3 regions of the Sphingomonas sp. BT-65 genome follow, and region 3 is predicted to be linked to each of the others. Evidence: predicted binding sites of a transcription regulator. Region 3 holds the regulator's gene; each other region holds the start of a gene.
What was found. Region 3 encodes LexA, which represses DNA repair genes until DNA is damaged. Its sites were predicted from a motif close to GTTCCNCNCTTGTTCT; they were not measured.

Region 1: a site for LexA is predicted at 905-920, ahead of OK349_RS15495 (Y-family DNA polymerase). Genes of this name have one in related genera too.
Region 2: a site for LexA is predicted at 1,142-1,157, ahead of recA (recombinase RecA). Genes of this name have one in related genera too.

Annotation. Positions count from the first base shown of each region.
Region 1 covers NZ_JAPCIA010000002.1:200,322-202,587, reverse strand. Annotated here, with positions in the region: gene OK349_RS15495 (Y-family DNA polymerase) at 1-901, opposite strand, end outside; gene OK349_RS15490 (NHL repeat-containing protein) at 1,073-1,720, opposite strand; gene OK349_RS15485 (GFA family protein) at 1,750-2,163, opposite strand; gene OK349_RS15480 (HTH domain-containing protein) at 2,193-2,266, opposite strand, start outside.
Region 2 covers NZ_JAPCIA010000001.1:472,630-474,895, reverse strand. Annotated here, with positions in the region: gene OK349_RS02415 (class I SAM-dependent methyltransferase) at 1-50, opposite strand, end outside; gene OK349_RS02410 (Rrf2 family transcriptional regulator) at 40-504, opposite strand; gene OK349_RS02405 (DNA-3-methyladenine glycosylase I) at 549-1,106, opposite strand; gene recA (recombinase RecA) at 1,250-2,266, shown strand, end outside.
Region 3 covers NZ_JAPCIA010000001.1:1,338,841-1,341,106, forward strand. Annotated here, with positions in the region: gene OK349_RS06470 (molybdopterin molybdotransferase MoeA) at 1-833, shown strand, start outside; gene lexA (transcriptional repressor LexA) at 892-1,566, shown strand; gene OK349_RS06480 (GFA family protein) at 1,679-2,095, shown strand; gene OK349_RS06485 (hypothetical protein) at 2,230-2,266, shown strand, end outside.

The DNA of each region.
Region 1 (2,266 bases), on a different contig from region 3:
CGTGGAGCACGAGCAGGCGGCTGACATAGCCCTTGCGGCGCAACCGGCTGGCGGATTTGAGCGCGAGGCGGCGGGCGGTCAGGCGGGTGGGTTCGAGCCCGCGCTTGCGGGGCGAGAGGACGTGGCTGTGGCCGATGGTGCTGTTCTGCGTGGGCTTCTCGGGCAGGTCGAAGCCGTGCAGCAGATACCAGAGCCGGTCGCCATTGACCCCGCCCCAGGCCGAGCCGGCATCGCGCGGGCGGCGCTCGCACAGCTGGCCGATGTCGAGGATGCCCTGCTGCGCCAGCCGCTTCTCCATCTTGGCGCCGATCCCGGCGATGTCGCGCAAGGGGACGTCGAACAGGCGGTGGGGCAGCATGTCCTGCGTCAGCATGGTCAAGCCGTCGGGCTTCTGCATGTCGCTGGCGAGCTTGGCGAGCAGGCGGTTGGGGGCGATGCCGACCGAGCTGGTCAGACACTCGCCGACATTGGCGCGGATGCCGGCCTTGATCCGCTTCGCCAGCGCGATCGCGGTCGCGGGGTCGTTCTCGTTGTCGAGCAGGCGGCAGGCGACCTCGTCGATCGAGCAGACATGGGTGACCGGGATGTGCCGCCACACCTCCGCGACGATCGCATTGTGGAACTCGACATATTTCTCGTGCTGGCCGGGGGCGATGAGGAGGTCGCGGCACAGGCGCTTGGCTTCCCACACGGGGGTGCCGGTGCGGATGCCGTACTTCTTGGCCTCGACCGAGGCGGCGATGGCGACGGTGGTGTCGCTGTTGACCGGCGCGACGATCACCGGCTTGCCGCGCAGCTCCGGATTCAGCTGCTGCTCGACCGCGGCGAAGAAGCTGTTGAGGTCGAGATACAGCCAGCGCAGCGGCCGCGGGGGCAAGTCGAGGAGAGGCGCCGTCGCCATGCCGGAACAATATAGGAACCGCGCGGTGGAGTCACGCGAGGGTGAGGGGTAGGCCACAATAGCCCCTCTTCTTTCTGGCGCCCAAAAAGAAGAAGATCCTCACCCTCGCACCGCTTCGCGGCGGGGCCCTCCCTCTCCCGCAAGCGGGAGAGGGTTAGAAAAGCAGGCCCTTCAAGCGGCCGCCGCATGACCCGGCCGGCGGATCGCGCGGACCTTGCCGCTCTGGCCGCCGCCCGCGAAGAAGCGGCCGGCGCCGTCGGATTCGAGGCCGGAGATGCCGGTGCTCTCGGGCATGTCGAGCCGCTCCAGCACCTTGCCGCTGTCGGGATCGATGCGGCGCAGGTCGCTGGCATCGTCCTGCCAGGTGCCGTGCCACAGCTCGCCATCGACCCAGGTGACGCCGGTGACGAAGCGGTCGGACTTGATCGTACGCAGCACCTTGCCGGTCGCTGGATCGATCTGGTGGATGCTGGCGGCGCGATATTCGCCGACCCAGAGCGAGCCTTCGGCCCAGGTGAGGCCGGAGTCGCCGCCCTTGCCGGGGGCGGGGATGGTCGCGAGCACCGCGCCGGTCCTGGGATCGACCTTGCGGATCACCGCCTCGGCGATCTGCCAGAGGTGGGTGCCGTCGAACGCGGTGCCGGCGTCGGCGGGAACATCCACCCCGCCGGTGATCTCGCCGCTGTCGGGGTCGAGCGCCTCGATGCGCTCGCCGGTGGCGAACCAGACGCGCGCGCCGTCGAAGCTGACGCCGGCGACGTCGCCGGTGGGAAAGGGGCCGTATTCGCGGATGATTTCTGCGGATGCTGCATGGTTCATGTCATTTCTCCGGCTTGAGGGGCGGGGGATCACATCGGGGGCATTTTGTCGAAGGCGGTGAGCGCGGGATCGAGATGATCCCAGGCCTGACGCGCGGCGGTCCACAGCACCACCTGCGGATGGTAGCGCGACGGATCGTCGAGGCTGCCGGCGCTCGCCACGAACACCTCGGGCATGTCGGGGAAGGCGATGTAGACGGGCGAGCCGCATGTCGGGCAGAAAGCGCGATGCTTGCGGGTGCCGCCCTCGCCGACCATTTCCCAGAAGCTGGGCTGGCCGCTGGTCTCCACCTGCGCGCCGACGAAGGTGACGTGCGCAGCATGGCCGGTGCCGCTGTCGCGTTGGCACTGGCGGCACTGGCAGAGGTTCATCATCGCCGGTTCGCTCGAGACCTGGTAGCGGATCGCACCGCAGGCGCAGCCGCCGGTATAGGGTTCGGTCATGTCGTCACTCCTTGGTTGCGGAGCCAGACCTAAGCCCCCGGCAGAACCGCCGGGAGTAACAAGCTTGTCGGGAAACCCACGGTCTGCCGCGCCATCCAGCGGC
Region 2 (2,266 bases), 870 kb from region 3:
GCGGGATCGGCGAACTTGTCGAGGAACTGCTGGGCGCCGTCAGTGGTCATGGGGGTGATCCTTTTCGCAAGGCATGGGAAGCGCCGCGAGACGGGCGCGGAAATCGTCCTGGAGATCAGCCAGCGTTACGTGCTTCAATCGCGCCAGCATCAGCGCCTCGGCGGCGGCGAACGTCTCGTCCAGCGCTGCATTGACCGCCTGCTCGACCAGACAGCGGGGCTGTGCCGACCGGTTGCCGATGGCGAGCAGGGCAGGGCGGCCCAGCGCTTCATAGACATCGAGCAGGGTAAGCTCGTCGAGCCCCCTTGCGAGTGTCCAGCCGCCGCCATGGCCCTTCTCGGAGCGCACATGGCCGCGCTCACGCAAGCCAGCGAGGATGCGGCGGATGACCACGGGATTCGTGTCCATCGCCTTGGCCAGCAGTTCCGACGGCATCGGCCCGTCATGGTCGGCGAGATGCAATAGTAGATGAAGAACGCCCGACAGGCGGCTGTCACGAATCATGTAACTTTAAATGATGCATGAAATGGCGCGCGTCAACCCGCCGGTCACACCGCGTTTCGCCGGAAGCAGTCCTTCGCATGGTCGTTGACCATCCCCACCGCCTGCATCCAGGCATAGACGATCACCGGTCCCACGAACTTGAACCCGCGCTTCTTCAATGCCCTGGAAATCGCCTCGGACGTCTCCGTCTTGGCGGGAAGGCTGATGCCGTCGCCTTTCACCGGCGCACCGCCCGCCAGCTCCCACGCCCAGGCGCCGAAATCCTCGCCCCGCTCGGCAAAGGCGAGATAGGCCTTGGCATTGCCGGTCGCCGCCTCGATCTTGGTGCGGGCGCGGATGATGCCGGGGTCGGCCATCAGGCGTTCGATGTCCGCCGGGCCGAATGCGGCGACCTTCGCCGGATCCCAGTTGGCAAACGCAGCGCGGAAACTCTCGCGGCGCTTGAGGATGATCGACCAGGACAGGCCGGCCTGGAACCCCTCCAGCATCAGCATCTCCCACAACAGGCGCGAATCGCGCACGGGCACGCCCCATTCGGCGTCATGATAGGCCGTCATCAGCGGATCGCCCTCGGCCCAGCGGCAGCGTTTCGGCTCGGTCATCGGCGGCACTCCGAAAAGGAGAACAAAAAAAGATCGTTCCACTCTTGTTCTATCGGAACAAACGATATACACAAGTGGCAGACAGAGATTGAACAGAGCGTGTTGAAGAGGACACGCAAAGCCTCTAGCGACGGAGACTTCGGATGGCAGCTTCCCTCAAGGTGATCGACGGAAACATGGCGATTTCTTCGGACAAGCAGAAGGCGCTCGACGCCGCACTCGCGCAGATCGACCGCGCCTTCGGCAAGGGCAGCGCCATGCGGCTGGGCTCGAAGGAGACGATGCAGGTCGAGGCGATCTCGACCGGTTCGCTCGGGCTCGATATCGCGCTGGGCGTTGGCGGGCTGCCGCGCGGCCGCGTGATCGAGGTGTACGGCCCCGAAAGCTCGGGCAAGACCACGCTCGCGCTGCACGTGATCGCCGAAGCGCAGCGGAATGGCGGCGTCGCCGCATTCGTCGACGCCGAGCATGCGCTCGATCCAGTCTATGCCAAGAAGCTCGGCGTCGATATCGACGAGCTGATCGTCTCGCAGCCCGACACCGGCGAGCAGGCGCTCGAGATCGTCGACACGCTGGTGCGCTCGAACGCGATCGACGTGCTGGTGGTCGATTCGGTGGCCGCGCTGGTGCCCCGTGCCGAGATCGAGGGCGAGATGGGCGACAGCCATGTCGGCCTGCAGGCGCGGCTGATGTCGCAGTCGCTGCGCAAGCTCACCGGTTCGATCAGCCGCTCGCGCTGCATGGTGATCTTCATCAACCAGCTGCGCATGAAGATCGGCGTGATGTACGGCAACCCCGAGACCACGACCGGCGGCAATGCGCTGAAATTCTACGCCTCGGTCCGCCTCGACATCCGCCGCACCGGCCAGATCAAGGACCGTGACGACATCATCGGCAACACCACCCGCGTGAAGGTGGTGAAGAACAAGGTCGCACCGCCGTTCAAGCAGGTCGAGTTCGACATCATGTATGGCGAGGGCATTTCCAAGATCGGCGAGATCCTCGATCTCGGCGTCAAGGCCGGGCTGGTCGAGAAGTCGGGCGCGTGGTTCAGCTATGACAGCGTCCGGATCGGCCAGGGCCGCGAGAACGCCAAGACCTTCCTCAAGGAGAATGCGGACCTCTGCGCCCGGCTCGAGGCCGCGATCCGCAACCGCACC
Region 3 (2,266 bases):
TTCACCTCGATGGTGAGGGCCCCGGCCATCCCGGCCGCAATGTCCGCGCGGCGGGGCTCGATTTCCGCGAAGGCGAGACGCTGATCGCACCGGGCGAGCATCTCACCCCGGTCCGTATCGCGCTCGCCGCCTCGGCCGGCCATGCCGCGCTTGCCGTCCGCCGCCGCGTCCGGATCGCGATCGCCGCGACCGGCGACGAGTTGCGCCCCGCCGGCGCGCCGCTCGGTCCCGGCGAGCTTCCCGAGAGCAACGGCGCGATGCTCGCGGCGATGCTCGCGCACCTGCCGGTGGAGATCGAGGATCTCGGCATCCTCCCCGATCGCCGGGACATCCTCGAAGCTGCCTTCGCCGCGGTGAGCGCCGACATCCTCGTCACCACCGGCGGCGCCTCGGTCGGCGACCATGACCTCGTCCGGCCTTCGCTCGAAGCAGCAGGCGCCGCGATCGATTTCTGGAAGGTCGCCGTCCGCCCCGGCAAGCCGATGATGGCCGGACGGCTCGGCGACACAGTGGTGATCGGCCTGCCCGGCAACCCGGTCTCGGCCTTCGTCACCGCGCGGCTCTTCCTCCTCCCCCTGGTCGCGCATCTCTCCGGCGGCGCCGATCCCCTGCCCGCCACCCGCACCGCCACGCTTGGCGAGCCCCTCCCCGCCAACGGTCCGCGCGCCGATTATATGCGCGCCGCGCATCGCGAGGGCCGCGTCGTCGCGGCGGCGATCCAGGACAGCTCGATGCTCCGCACCCTCGCCCGCGCGGACTGCCTGATCGTGCGTGCGCCCCACGCGCCGGCCGCCAATCCTGGCGACTCGGTGGAAATCCTCGACATCGCTTGACAGACAGGCGGAACAAGGCGTAAACGTTCCGCGTCTGTTCTGGATGGAGGACGTCCCGATGCTTACGAAGAAGCAGCATGAGCTGATCTGCTTCATCGCCGACCGCTTGAACGAGACCGGCGTCTCGCCCTCGTTCGAGGAGATGAAGGACGCGCTCGATCTCAAGTCGAAGTCGGGCGTGCATCGCCTGATCTCCGCGCTCGAGGAGCGCGGCTTCCTTCGCCGCCTGCCCAATCGCGCGCGCGCGCTCGAAGTGCTCAAGATGCCCGAGCGCGGCGAGACCAAGAAGGCCGCGCCGGCGCCGAAGGGCAATGTCGTCCCCCTCAACCGCCCCGCGCCGCCGCCCGCCAACGACGTGATCGAGATCCCCCTCCACGGCCGCATCGCCGCCGGCGTGCCGATCGAGGCGCTGGAGGGCTCGACGATGCTTCCCGTTCCTGCCGCGTTGCTCGGCTCGGGCGAGCATTATGCGCTCGAGGTCGCGGGTGACTCGATGGTCGAGGCCGGCATCTTCGACGGCGACTATGCGCTGATCCGCCGCCAGGACACGGCACGCGACGGCGAGATCGTCGTTGCGCTGATCGAGGATAATGAGGCGACGCTCAAATATTTCCGGAACGAGGGCAGCATGGTCCGCCTCGACCCGGCAAACCGCGCCTATGATCCGCAGCGCTACCGCCCCGATCAGGTGCGCGTGCAAGGCCGGCTCGCAGGACTGCTGCGCCGCTACTGACCGGATTGCCACCGCTTGGGCGGCGGTGCGATTACCGCCGAGGTAATTGAGCCGCCCACGCGCGCCGGTACGCATGTCGTCGACACCAACGGCAAACGACAGGAGCGATGTCATGACCCTTTCCGGTCCCCTCACCGGTGGCTGCCACTGTGGCGCGATCCGCTACGAGCTCAGCGGCGAACCGATGCATCATGCGCTGTGCCACTGCACCGACTGCCGCCGCGCCTCGGGTGCACCGATGGTCGGCTGGGCGATGTTTCCCGAGGATGCGCTCACCATCATCCAAGGTGTGCCGCGCGAATATGCCTCGTCCGAGCATGGCCGCCGCTATTTCTGCGGAACCTGCGGCAGCGGCGTGTTCTACCGCAACGCGAAGAACCTGCCCGGCATTGTCGACATCCAGGCGGCGACGCTCGACGATCCCGATGCGCTGCCGGCGGGCGCCCATGTCCAGGTCGCCGAGCGTATCGGCTGGATGAAGGACGCGCATGCGCTGCCGGAATTCGCGCGGTATCCGGGGATGGAGTAAGGCGAAGCGGGCGCTATCAACCAGATTGTAGACGTTCAGCTTCGATAGCTCACCACCCGAATCCGACTGTTCATCGACTGCCTCACTCTTTGACGAACTGATGCCCTGACGTAATCATGGCCTAGGGGAGATCTATGGGCATCACCGACCTCGTCGCGACTGGCTATCTTA